4 regions of the Modicisalibacter sp. genome follow, and region 2 is predicted to be linked to each of the others. Evidence: predicted binding sites of a transcription regulator. Region 2 holds the regulator's gene; each other region holds the start of a gene.
What was found. The regulator FliA, encoded in region 2, starts transcription of late flagellar genes. The targets are predictions, from matches to a motif close to CTAAAGTTNNNNNNNNNNCNGCCGATA.
Positions count from the first base shown of each region.

Region 1: the regulator FliA is predicted to act here: its motif matches at 1,198-1,224, upstream of ACTCB7_RS06995 (FliC/FljB family flagellin).
Region 3: the regulator FliA is predicted to act here: its motif matches at 766-792, upstream of fliD (flagellar filament capping protein FliD).
Region 4: the regulator FliA is predicted to act here: its motif matches at 1,985-2,011, upstream of flgM (flagellar biosynthesis anti-sigma factor FlgM).

Region 1 covers NZ_JBSREH010000019.1:1,447-4,551, forward strand. Annotated here, with positions in the region: gene ACTCB7_RS06995 (FliC/FljB family flagellin) at 1-1,091, opposite strand, end outside; gene ACTCB7_RS07000 (PilZ domain-containing protein) at 1,271-2,986, opposite strand; gene ACTCB7_RS07005 (DUF2835 domain-containing protein) at 3,071-3,105, shown strand, end outside.
Region 2 covers NZ_JBSREH010000016.1:9,510-12,614, reverse strand. Annotated here, with positions in the region: gene pqiB (intermembrane transport protein PqiB) at 1-737, shown strand, start outside; gene ACTCB7_RS05590 (PqiC family protein) at 752-1,396, shown strand; gene ACTCB7_RS05585 (RNA polymerase sigma factor FliA) at 1,446-2,168, opposite strand; gene ACTCB7_RS05580 (flagellar protein FlhE) at 2,279-2,704, opposite strand; gene ACTCB7_RS05575 (hypothetical protein) at 2,701-3,105, opposite strand, start outside.
Region 3 covers NZ_JBSREH010000019.1:11,231-14,335, forward strand. Annotated here, with positions in the region: gene ACTCB7_RS07030 (CBS domain-containing protein) at 1-88, opposite strand, end outside; gene ACTCB7_RS07035 (hypothetical protein) at 160-663, opposite strand; gene fliD (flagellar filament capping protein FliD) at 882-2,279, shown strand; gene fliS (flagellar export chaperone FliS) at 2,308-2,703, shown strand; gene ACTCB7_RS07050 (flagellar protein FliT) at 2,709-3,071, shown strand; partial or broken gene ACTCB7_RS07055 (flagellar hook-length control protein FliK) at 3,068-3,105, shown strand, end outside.
Region 4 covers NZ_JBSREH010000025.1:127,055-130,159, forward strand. Annotated here, with positions in the region: gene queC (7-cyano-7-deazaguanine synthase QueC) at 1-344, opposite strand, end outside; gene ACTCB7_RS08870 (SRPBCC family protein) at 715-1,125, shown strand; gene ACTCB7_RS08875 (flagella synthesis protein FlgN) at 1,191-1,640, opposite strand; gene flgM (flagellar biosynthesis anti-sigma factor FlgM) at 1,676-1,948, opposite strand; gene flgA (flagellar basal body P-ring formation chaperone FlgA) at 2,058-2,774, opposite strand; gene flgB (flagellar basal body rod protein FlgB) at 2,934-3,105, shown strand, end outside.

The DNA.
Region 1 (3,105 bases), on a different contig from region 2:
TCGGCATCCTCGATGCGTGAGCGAGCGGCAGATAAGTTGGTTTGAGTCGTGCTAAGGTTGGTGATTGCGGAGTCAAACCGGTTTTGTATTGCACCCAAGTCGGATCGAAGTGTATCAACCTTTCCCAAAGCTTTGTCGAGGGTGGCCAACGGGTCTTTAGTAGTTCCTGAAGAGAGTTGGTCGACGGTGAAGTCCGCGGTATCCACTGTGAAGTCTGCTGCAGTTGGTGCAGTGGTTGTGTCGGCAGTTTGAGGGTCTACTGACATATAAATGTCGTAGTTTCCTGGGGTGCTAGAATCTTCAGTGAAGCCAAGTTCTGCCATCTTGGCTTTATCAGCAGTATCAGTTACACCGGTCAATGTTGTTTTTACGAACCAGTTATTGTTATCATCTGAAACAACACTTGAGCTAGCACCTGTCGGCGCTGTGCCAAGGCCGAGCTTGGATTGCCAGTCAGCCGCGGCACCATTGGTCACAGTGACTGTAGCGCTTGTAACTGCTGTTTTGTCGCCATATGCTTCTTTGGCAGCGGTGGCGTCGATCGCGCTGGTTGTTCCCACCGGTCCGCTAACGTTAAAAGTTCCTAACTCCAAAGATGTGGAGTCAATTTTTTCCAAATTGATGGTGATGGCTTCGCCATCATTAGCACCGACTTGAATGTTTAGGTCTTGGTTGCTTGCCAGCACCTTGACACCGTTAAAATCGGTTTGTTCAGAGATGCGGTCGATTTCAGAAAGGCGCTGACCGATTTCAGCTTGGATGGACTTTCTGTCTTCAGAAGAGTTAGTGTCGTTTTGAGCTTGAACTGTCAACTCGCGAATGCGTTGCAGGTTGTCGTTGACCTGATTCAGTGCACCTTCGGCAGTCTGAGCGACGGAGATGCCATCGTTGGCGTTGCGCTGTGCTTGATTAAGACCTGTAATTTGCGCAGACATGCGGTTGGCGATGGCCTGGCCAGCGGCGTCGTCCTTGGCGCTGTTGATGCGCAGGCCGGATGAGAGGCGCTCCATGGCGGTGGTCAGATTGCTCTTGGAACTGTTCAGGTTCTGCTGAGCGATCATCGAGGTGATGTTGGTATTAATGACTGCCATTTTGGTGTTCCTTCCTTTTCTACCTTCGACAAGGTCTTGAGGCTCCAGCGGCGCGCCGGGAGTCCGGCCTGGCCACCGCAACGGCGCCGTTGGCCGTTACCCCAGTTATCGACCGCTTGCCGGGAAGCTTTAGGGTGGTGGAAGGATTTTTTGCTGGGGCTGGTGGCTCGGGCCCGGGCCTACCGGGCGATGGCGTACTCCGCGGGATTGACGATGCCTTCGAGCTTGCCGATCTGGTCGAAGTCGGCGCTGGAGATGATCACGTCCATCGAGGTGTCGGGGAAGCGCAGGTTCTTGACGATGTGCACCTGGCTGGGCATGCCCTTGAGGTCCACGCTGACGACCCAGGCCAGAAAGCCGTTGGCGAACTTCGCCAGCTTGCCGATGGGATAGAGCCCGTAGGTCTGGATGTATTCCACCAGCATGGTGCGCTCGAAGCCGTGGGCGCGTTCGTTGACCCAGCGGTAGGCGTCGATGGGTGGCTTGGGCGACATCTCGTTGCGCGCGTGGGTGAGCTTGTCGACGGCCTTGGCCACGGCCATGTAGCGGGCGATGTCGGAGAGCTGCTCGGCGGTCTTGCCGGCCGGGTAGCCGCTGCCATCGAGGCGCTCGTTGCAATTCTCGATCACGTCGCGGCAGATGCTGCTGGGCTGCCAGCCCACGGCCTGGAGCTTGTCCAGCAGTGCCGTGACGTGTCCCTGCAGCAGGGTCTTCTGGGCGGGCGTCATGTAGATCTTCAGCGAGGGCAGTTCGCGGCACAGCAGCAGCGACTTGCCCATCACATGCAGCAGGGCGCCGACCATGGCCTCGCGGGTCTTGCTGACCAGCGGCGGGTTGGTGAGCATGTAGTCGGCCAGGTGGACGGCGGTCTCGATGGAGTGGCGCACCCAGTCCGGGGCGCTGTTCAGGTAGGAGAGCGCGTAGAGCAGCTGCTTACGGTCCTTGGTCAGCAGGTAGATCAGGGTGTCGGCGCAGTCGTAGACCATCTCCTGAGGGAAGCGATTGCGGTTCTTCAGGAACATCAGCGACAACTGCAGGCGTTTCGATATCTCGCGCACGCCCTGCACCATGGGCGGCAGGCGTTCCGCCTTGATGCGCTCGCGTCGCGCCTTGCTGATGGCCTGGCGCTCCTTCTCGCCGGCGATGAACAGCGGCGAGGTGGCGAACTCCATGGGTTTCAGGCCGGTGCGGCGGGCGGCTTCGCGCTCGCATTCATTGACGAAGTGGGTCAGGTCCTTCTGGACCTCCGGGGCGACGTCGAGGAACTGCACGCCCACCGCGGCCTGCAGGGAGCCGCCGAGCGGGCGGATATGGCGGATGCGTGCGCGGGTGGCGAAGCCCTGGCCGTTGGGAAATTCGACATAGAGCTCGGGCAGCTCCTGCTCGACAGCCAGGGTGGTGCAATCCTCGATGGCGATCTCCAGCAGGCAGCCGCCGATGGAGAGGTTCTTCAGCTGGGCGGCGAGGGAAAGCTCCTCTTCATAGACCACCACGGTGGCGCGGGCGCGCATGCCGAGCACTAAGGGAATGCGGATGCTGCCGCGCTCCTCCTTGACGAAGACCGACTCCGGCAGCTGGCAGCGAATCAGGTAGCTGTCCCCGGTCTTCTTGAGCACGGAGGCCTGGATCTTTTCCAGGCTGAGTACCTCGGGCTCGTCCTCGTCCTTCTGGATTTCGATATCGAAACTGACCTTGCCGTTCCAGATATACTTGTCGAGCTTTTCCTGATCGATTTCGGCGCGCAGCAGAACCTGGCCGCTAGAAACGTCAACGCTTTGTATCGTGGCGGTAACGGATTGTGGCTCGTACTTCGACACAATGTAAGCGGCGTGTTCCTTGTCGAGAATCGATTCGACGGCATACGCCAGGCTGTTATGTTCCGACAGTGATGACATGCCCCTTGCCCCCGCTTTTCATGCTTTTTATACCCTGAAATATCAGGCCGGTTTGACGCCGCGTCAATGTGAGGTTTCCCGTATTTGCGGGACATTCAAAAAAAGTATGGTGACTGCAA
Region 2 (3,105 bases):
ATCGCGGTGTACGCGTCGGCACCGTGGTCAGCGTGCCCTGGCGTTTCACCGCCCCCCAGCCCGACACCCGCCAGCGCTTCGCCATTCCCGTGCTGATCCGCATCGAGCCCCAGCGGCTGAATGCCGGCAGCGACGCGCCGATCGATCTCGAGGCCTGGCACGAACGCTTCACGCGCATGTTCGACTACGGGCTGCGCGCCTCGCTCAAGGCCGGCAACCTGCTGACCGGCGCGCTGTTCGTGGACCTCAACTTCGACAAGGAACTGCGCGGCGACTACCAGCCGGAAACCTTCGAGGGCAAGACGGTCTTCCCCACCACCGCCGGCGGCTTCGCGCAGATCGAGCAGAAGGTCTCCAACCTGCTCGACAAGCTCAACGCCCTGCAGGTGGAGCCGATTCTCCACAAGCTCGACCAGACCCTGGCCACCTCGCAGGCCACCCTGGAGGAGGTGCAGCACAGCGCCGAAGCGCTGCGCGACATGCTCGACGACCCGGCGACCCGCGAGATCCCCGGCAACCTCAACCGCACGCTTCAGAACCTGCGCACCACGCTCGACGGCCTGTCGCCGAACTCCGCGGCCTACCGCCAGCTCAACGATACCCTCAAGGGTATCGAACGCCTGGTCAGGGACCTGCAACCACTGGCGAAAACCCTCAAGGAGCAGCCCAACGCGCTGATCTTCGACCGCCGGCCGGCGAGCGACCCCATCCCGCAGGCCCCGAAGGCCGATCGTTGACAGGGAGACAAGGAATGCCAGTCACCAAGCCGCTTTGCCTGCTGCTGTTGAGCGCTCTGCTGGCCGGCTGCGCCACCGGCGGCGGGCCGACGACACAGCGCTACCTGCTGCCGTCCGGCGACAGCGACGCGGCAGCGGAAACGTCGTCAGGGCCGGTGGAGCACACCCTGGTCATCGATGACGTGCGCCTCGCCCGTTATCTCGATGACCCGGGCATCGTGCTGCAGACGGACCCTCTACGATTGCAGGCGGCCACTCAACACCAGTGGGCGGAACCGCTTGACCGACAGCTGGCACGGGCACTGCGCCGCCGGCTGAGCCGAAACCTGCCCGGAACCCGGGTGCTCGAGGGCGCCGGCCCCGAGACGGCCTGGCATCTCTCTGTGGAGGTCGATCAGTTTCAGGGACGCTACGACGGCCGGGCCGTCGCCGAAGGACTGTGGCAACTGCGGGACGGGGCGGGGGACATTCGCCGCCAGACGCCTTTCCAGACCGACGAAGTGCTGAAGGAGGATGGCTACCCGGCACTGGTCAAGGCCCTGGGAGACAGCTGGAACAACGTGGCCAAGCGGATCGCGGAAGAGATCCGACGCCAGTGGCAGCACCCGGGCGGAGCGCAGGAAACGAAAACGGCAGGAGAATCCGCCAAGACACACTGATCGCCTCGAGTTGACAGGCGACCAACAGACAGAAGATACGGCGGCCGATTCAGTACTCGTCCTCGGCATCCTCGGCGGCTCTGAGCCGGCTGCGCAGGCGTGCCACCGCCTGACTGTGAAGCTGGCAGACCCGGGACTCACTGACCCCGAGGACCGCGCCGATCTCCTTGAGGTTGAGTTCTTCCTGATAGTACAGGCCGAGCAGCAGCTTCTCGCGCTCGGGAAGCTGCTCGATCGCCGCGACCAGTCGCGCACGCTGCTGCGAATCGGCCAGCGCCTCGAAGGGCGACTGAGGCGCCCCGTCACCGGCCTCGGGCTCGCCGCCCTCCTCGATGATCTCGTCGAGCCCCATCAGGTGACCGCCGTTGGTATCGGCCAGACGCTGGCGATACTCATCGACCTCCAGCGCCAGAGCATCGGCAATTTCCCGCTCCTCGGCCTGGCGACCCAGCTGCTGCTCGAGCCGGCGGATGGTCTCGTCGATCTCGCGGGCGTTGCGCCGCACGCTGCGCGGCACCCAGTCACGACTACGCAACTCGTCGATCATCGCCCCGCGAATCCGCTGGCTGGCATAGGTCGCCAGGCTCGCGCCCTGGTCGGCGCTGTAGCGGCCCAGCGCATCGAGCAGCCCCACCATGCCGGCCTGGATGAGATCGTCCAGATCGACGCTGGCCGGCAGGCGGACCTGAAGCGCCAGCGCCTGTCGGCGTACGACGGGCAGGTACTGGTCCAGCAAGGCCCGTTGATCGATTTTACCTTGTGCCGTGTACATCCTTCGGTTCCCAGCCTGCAGCCAGTGGCGGCGCCGATCGGCCACCGATACCGGCATTATGTCGTTCTCGCAGGGGGCACCAAGCGGCGAATACCCGACCGGGCATCAGGCTATTTACCCTTTTGCGGCTCGCGGTAGTTGACGATCACCTGGAGCCCCGTGAGACGCACCGCTCCGGCATGGGCATTGCGCGGCAGGCGAAAATGCAGGGTCAGCGGCTCGCGCGCCGGCAGGCCGCGCAGCCCGTCGCTTCGCCCGCGCGCCGCCGTCAGCGGCAGGCAACGGCGTGGGTGGCACAGCCAGGCTTCCAGATCGGGGAGCCCCGGTGGCGCTCGGAAACGCCAGGACACGGACGTTATCAATCCGGGTCGCAACCCCGCCGGGGGCGTGATGGGCTCGGCGGCTGTCACACGCCCGGGCGTGCCCAAATTCACGGCCGGCGCCCGCCCGACCCAGCTTCCCGCGCCGAGGGCAGACCCGGCAAGCCCGAGGCCGACCAACAGCAGGCAGGCCGCCGTACGCCGCGCCCCGATCATGCACCGTGCCGCCGACGCCGGCGGACGGGCACGATCCACAACTCGAAGCCGAAAAAGCTCGCCGCCGCCTGCTGAAGATTGGCCAGCAGCCCGGCTCGCGAGGCCAGCGGCGGGTGCACCAGCAGCAGGCGACGCGGACCGCCTCGCTGTGCCAGGCGTTTCAGCAGCCGATAGGTGCGCCTAAAGGCATCGGCATCGTTGCCCACCCACAGCGCCCAGCGCGACTGCTCGTCGAGCAGTGCCGGCAGGTGGGGGCTGTCCACCGAAGTAGGCACGATGCGCCAGTCGTCCGCCTCGCCAACCCAGCGCTGCCCCTGCGCCTGCCAGCGCACCAATGCCTCGCTGACCGGCCGCGTATCCGCCTCATCACCGCCCGGCAGACCCAGCACCATCAGCAGCCG
Region 3 (3,105 bases), on a different contig from region 2:
CGGCCTGCGGGCGGCGAATCGTCACGCCGGCGTCGAGTGTTTCCAGTTGCAGCGCAGGGCGAGTGGCCGATGGCGCGATGGTGGTCATTCAGAAGCCTCCTGTGTCGGCTCGTGTCATGTGAGTCGGTGCGAAGCCCAGGGCGGTGACGGATGCTGGTATCAGTGCATGTAACGTGTCAGGTCGCCGCGCACGCTGTCCAGAAAGGTCACGAAATGCGTGTCGCGATCGTCGTCGACGCGGTCGATGCGGCAGCCCAGGGCCATATCGCGTTGGACCAGAATTTCATCGAAAATTTCCAACGTCAGCTTGGCGACGGTGGCCTCTTGCGGCTCGACGGCACCCTGTTCCAGCGTGAAGGTCTCGAGCAGGGTGGCGCGCACGCGCGTGGTGCCGCCCTCGGTCAGAATGCGCCGCACGAACAGCCAGCCCTCGCAGCCCAGGGCCGGGCCGTCGTCATGCTGGCGGCGGAACAGCGTGCGGTAGCAGGCGCCCTCGGCCGCCCCTTTCTCCGCCATGCTGCGATACCCCTGGGTCACGCGCGAGGCCATGGCACCGGCGCTGGCCAGCTTGCGCAGTGCCGCGCGGTGTTCGCGCTCCAGCTGGTCCTGTCGGTTGAAGCGTTGCCAGCGTTGATAGTCGGCGAAGAGGGCGTTCGCATCCATGGTAAACCTTCCTTGTTGGCGGGTGTCGGCGTCGCCGGACGTCGGGCCGTTCATGATGTCGCAGCCGCGGGCTCGTGGCCAGTGCCGCAAGTGTCCGCAGCGCTAAAGTTTCGGCGTGCGCGGCCGATAGGGCGAAGTGACAGCCGAAAACCGGCCTATTCCCGCGCTCGCGGCGCCGGCAGGGCTGGTACAAAGGGCGCAGATATCAGGGGGCATAGATGGCGAGCATATCTTCCTTGGGCATTGGGTCTGGCATGGACCTTAACGGGTTGCTGGATCAGCTCAAGTCGTCGGAGCGGCAGCAACTCACGCCGATTACCCAGCAGAAGTCCAGTTACCAGGCCAAGATTTCCGCCTACGGCAAGCTGGAGTCGGCGCTGGAAAAATTCCAGACGGCGGCGGCCAAGCTCAACGATGCCAAGACGTTTCAGCCGGTTTCCACCAAGATGACCGGTGATGGTCCTGAAGTGTCGGCCGATACCACGGCCGTACCGGGTACCTACTCCATCGATGTCAGCAACCTGGCCCAGGCGCACTCGCTGGCCAGCGGGGGGTTCACCGACATCACCAGCAACCAGGCTTCCACCGCGACGACGATCACCATCGATCAGCCGGGTGTCAGCGGTTCGAGCTTTGATGTGTCGATCGATCCGGCCAGCAGTTCGCTGGGGGATATTCGCGATGCCATCAACGCCGCCGATGGCGGTGTCACGGCCTCCGTGATCAATGACGGTACCAGCAATCGCCTGGTGCTGACGGCCAAGGAGACCGGGGCGGCGTCGGCCATGACGGTCACGGTAAACGGCGATGCAACGCTGGACAGCAAGCTGTCCTTCGACCCCGCCAATACCACCACGAACGGCATGACGGAGCAGGTGGCGGCCCAAGACGCCTCGCTGACCGTCAATAACATCCCCATTACCAGTGCCTCGAATCAGGTGGAGGGTGCCATTCAGGGCGTGACACTCAACCTGACGCAGGAAAGTGCCAATGCCACGACGGCCTCGACACTGTCGGTGACCCGCGATGAGGGGGCCATCGCCGACAGCGTTCAGTCCTTTGTCGATGCCTACAACTCGGTGCAGAAGACCATCGGATCGCTGTCTTCCTTCAACAGTGAAAATGGCGATGCCGGCATCCTGCTGGGCGATGGCACCTTGCGCTCCGTCGAGACGCAGTTGCGCCGCACCCTGAGTGATGGCGTCTCGGGCGGGGGGTACAGCATGCTGTCCGACGTGGGGGTCGAGCTTCAGCTCGACGGCACGCTGAAGGTGGACAGCGACAAGCTGAATGGGGCCATCAGCAATGACCTTCAGGGTGTACAGCGCTTTTTTGCCGGGACGGACAGCGCGGATGGCCTGGCCGATACACTGGACGCTTCGATTTCACGGATGCTCGATGACAAGGGCGTCCTGAACAACGCCACGAGTGGGCTGAAGAAGAGCATCGACGGGCTGAACGAGCAGTATTCGCGCACCGAGGACCGGATCAATTCCACCATCGCGCGCTATCGCAAGCAGTTTTCGCAGATGGATTCCCTAGTGTCCCAGATGAATTCCACCATGAGCTATCTCTCTCAGCAGTTCTCGGCAATGAACGCCCAGCTGGGAAAGTGAGATAGGTAAGAAGCAGGAGAAATAATCCATGAGTGCGATGCGTGGTGCAAACGCCTATGCGCGGATGGGGGTCGAGACCGGTGTCATGTCGGCCAGCCCGCATCAATTGATTGTCATGCTGTTCGACGGGGCGCAGGCGTCCCTGCGGGCGGCGCGACTGCACATGCAGCAGGGCAATGTCGGCGAGAAGGGCAAGGCCCTCTCGAAGGCGATCGATATCGTCAACAATGGCCTGGCCGCGGCGCTGGACCATGAGAAGGGCGGCGACGTCGCGGCCAACCTGGCGTCCCTGTATGACTATATTGTTCGCCTGCTGATGCAGGCCAACCTGCACAATGATGAGCAGCGTATCGATGAAGCATCAGCGCTGCTCGAGGACATCGCATCGGCCTGGCGTGAGATCGCCCCCCAGGCGAGGAGCTGAACCGCATGATGGCGGCAAGAGATGTGCTGGCAAGCTACGAGCAGCTGTTGCAGCGCTCGGCAAGGATGCTGGACCTGGCCCGTAATGGTGACTGGCCGGAGCTGGTCGAGGAGGAGTCCGGGTACGTGGTGGCCGTCGAGACGATCAAGCGTCTCGAGGCCGACTGCGTACTCGAAACCCCCGAGGCCCAGCGCAAGGCGGAGCTGCTCGAGCGGATTCTCGAGCAGGATGGCGAGACGCGCCGTCATCTGGAAACGCGGCGCGACGAGTTGGGGCTGCTGATCGGTGATCAGCAGCGCCAGCGCCAAGCCAGCCAGGCCTATCGCAGCGGCAGCCAGGTGGTGCAGATGTCGCCGAGGTCGCGGTGAGTGGCGTCATCACGCCGCTGATCGATACCCTGCT
Region 4 (3,105 bases), on a different contig from region 2:
GCCAGCGACAACAGGATCATGTTGCGGTTGGGCACCACGGTGGCGGTCAGGTTGTCCTCGGCGTAGTCGCCGTCGGGCAGGGCGCGCTCGGCATCGGTGAGCGCCGAGTTGTCGATCAGCGGGTGGATGGCCTGAATATCGACGACCTGATGGGCGATGCCCAGTTGCTCGCAGACGCGCCGCGCCGCGTCCAGCTCCCGGTCATGGCGCTGGCCGTAATGGAAGGAGAGCGCGTGAAGCTCGAAGCCTTGGCGCAGGGCGTGGTGCAGCACGGTGTAGGAGTCCATGCCGCCGGAATAGATGACGACGGCCCTGGCGGGCGTCGATAGGGTAGTTCGGGTCATTTGGGGTCCTGCCGGAGAATTTATGGCCGTGGGTCACGGTTCCGGGGTCCGGGCGTCCGGATGGCCGCCCGCGGGCGGCAGGGCGGCATTGTAACGGCAGGGCGCTCGCGGCTCCAGCCGTGGGCAGGGCTATCGCAGTTAGTCGTCGGCTCGGGACTGATCCGTCGGCAGGCCTGCGAGGGGGCGCTGTGAACCCTTCCCTGGGCGCTACCGACGCCATCCGTGGCGTCGGACCCCCTCCTCGACCTGCCCCCGGCGCTCCTCGCCCTGCCTAACTGCGATAGCCTTACAGCCGTGGGCGTCGGGCTGGCACTGGTCCCCGGCAATGCGTACCCTCGGGCGAGAGCTTTCACCGCAAACAGGGACAGGCATGCCGATCATTGAACACAGCGCTGTATTGCCGGCGCCGCCGGAGCGCGTCTATCCGCTGCTCGCCCGGGTCGAGAACTTCGTCGACTATTCCGACATGATCACCTCGATCGAGCCGCTCGGCGAGGATCGCTATCGCTGGCAACTTCATGTCATCGGGCGTGACTGGCAGTTCGATGTGCAGGTGGTCGAGCGTCACGAGCCCCGCGTGCTGGCCTGGGAGTCACTTGCGGGGGTGGCCAACCAGGGGCGTTACACACTGGTTGCCGTGCCCGAGGGTACGCGGGTCGAACTGTGCGTCAGCTATCAACTGGGCAACCGGTGGCTGGCCAAGGCGGTCGACAAGGCGGCGACCCCGCTGGTGAATCAGGTCAGTCGCCAGATCCTGTCACGTGTGGAGGCGCGGCTGTAGAGGCGCGTCAGCAGGTAGTAGGCCTGCCGGCGGCGTGTGGCCGATGCCGAGCGCGTGGCGGTGTCTCAGGCCCGGGAGCTGATGCCGCGGCTCCCCGGGCGGGCCTGGCCGTTGGGGCCGTAGAGACTCTTGCTCGCGGTGTCGTTGAGAAAGCGCAGGATGCGATGGTTCTGGGTCATGCGCGCTTCGATGAGTATGCCGTTGCGTTGATTGAGCTGCTTGGCGTGCAGGGCGCGTTCCAGGAAACGCTGCCACGTCGGCTGGCAGCCGGCATCGATGGCCGCCTGTTCCGAAGCGCGGCGGGTGTCGCCGTAGCCGAGGGTTTTCATAGCATTGCGACGCTGGGTTTCCAGTGATTCCAGACGCGCCATGTGAGCTTGCTTGTCGCTGGCCTGTTGCTGCAGCTGCTCGCCGTCGACATCGGCCTGAGACAGCGAGCGATGCTCGGTTTCCAGCAGCTCGATAAAGGCGTCGAGATGCTTGAGTTCACGTTCGAGATGCTGGGCCAGGCTCATGCTCGGTCTCCGGAGTTCAAAGGGGCGCCGCGACGTCAGTCGAGCAGGTCGCGTACGCTCTGGATGAGGCCGTCGGCGATGCGCTCGGGCCGAATCTCGAGCCGTCCCTCGCTGATCGCCTGACGCACCTCGGCCACGCGCGCGGTATCGATGTCGCGGGTGGCATCCTGGGTTCTGTCGCTCAGATGTGCCACCGAGGTGGCGCTGGCGCCCCGGGTATCGCCGTCCTCGGCGCGCGACGGCTTGCCGGTCCGGGTGGCGTCACTCTGGGTGGGGCGCTGCAGGGGATGAGAACCATCGATCTTCACGGGGCACACTCTCTTTGGGCATCGGCTTTCCCTGTTTATCGACGGACGGCGGGAAAACTTTAGCCCGTGGCTGCGACTGGGCGTGCCATCAGTGTAGTGGTGCGGTCCCTCATAAGTCGATGGCGAGTCGGCGCGGGCCGATGACGCGTCCCCTCAGGATCTTTCGATCCCCGGCGCGCACGCGAACCTGCTCGCCCATGGCGCCGTTGTCCAGCGCCTCGGCCTCTCGACTCACTTCGAAGCCGGGCCCTCTGGCGATCACCGTGACGCGTTGTCCACGTTTGACCAGGTCCCTGGGATGCAGCTGGTAGGCGCGCAGCGGCCTGTCGGCTTGCAGCCGGCTCGTCGCGACCTGGCCGACGATGGCCCCGGGATCGCGAACGATGTCCCTCGGCAGCTTCTCGAGTCGCCCTTCCGCGAGCTGCAGGTCGTTGCGGGCGATAACGCTGCCACGGTCCAGGTCATGGGCGACGGTCACGTAGCGTACACGCACCGACACATCGGCCTGCAGGTAGCGGGTCTGCCGGCGTCCGCCGGGACCCTCGCAGTGCACGCCCACCGAGACTCGCCCATAGTGCCGTTGCCCGTTGTCGGGCAGAAAGGGCTGCGGGTCATCGCAGTGGCTGAAGACGGCCGACGGCGTATGGACCTTGACGCCGGCCACTTCGCCGAGTTCGCCGGCCTGCCGGGTCAGTAGCTGGGTGACGCGCTGGGTCAGTACATCGCTGGTGGCATCGGCCCCCCCGGAAAACAGCAGACCGAATATCAGGGCGAAGAAGATTGTCCCCCGTGGCCAGACCTGCCGCTGCCGGATTGATTGGCGCATGGCTTCCCCCCTGATCGTTGCCGCCAGATTCTAGGCCCCGACACCAGCGATCAAGCGCGGAAATGGTGCCCAAACCGGGGGCTGTTTCGGCCTTTGTCATGACAAGGGGGCGTCTATTCTCGCAGGCTGAAATTTCCCCATCCAAGGCAGGGGCCGGACATGATCGATCAGCTCGAGGGGGCGCTGCGCTACAACCAGGAGGCGCTCAACCTGCGTGCCGAGCGCCAGAAGGTGCTGGCCAGCAACATCGCCAACGCCGATACGCCCAACTACAAGGCACGCGACTTTGACTTTGCCGGCGAGCTGTCGCGCGTCATGCAGCAGGGCCGGG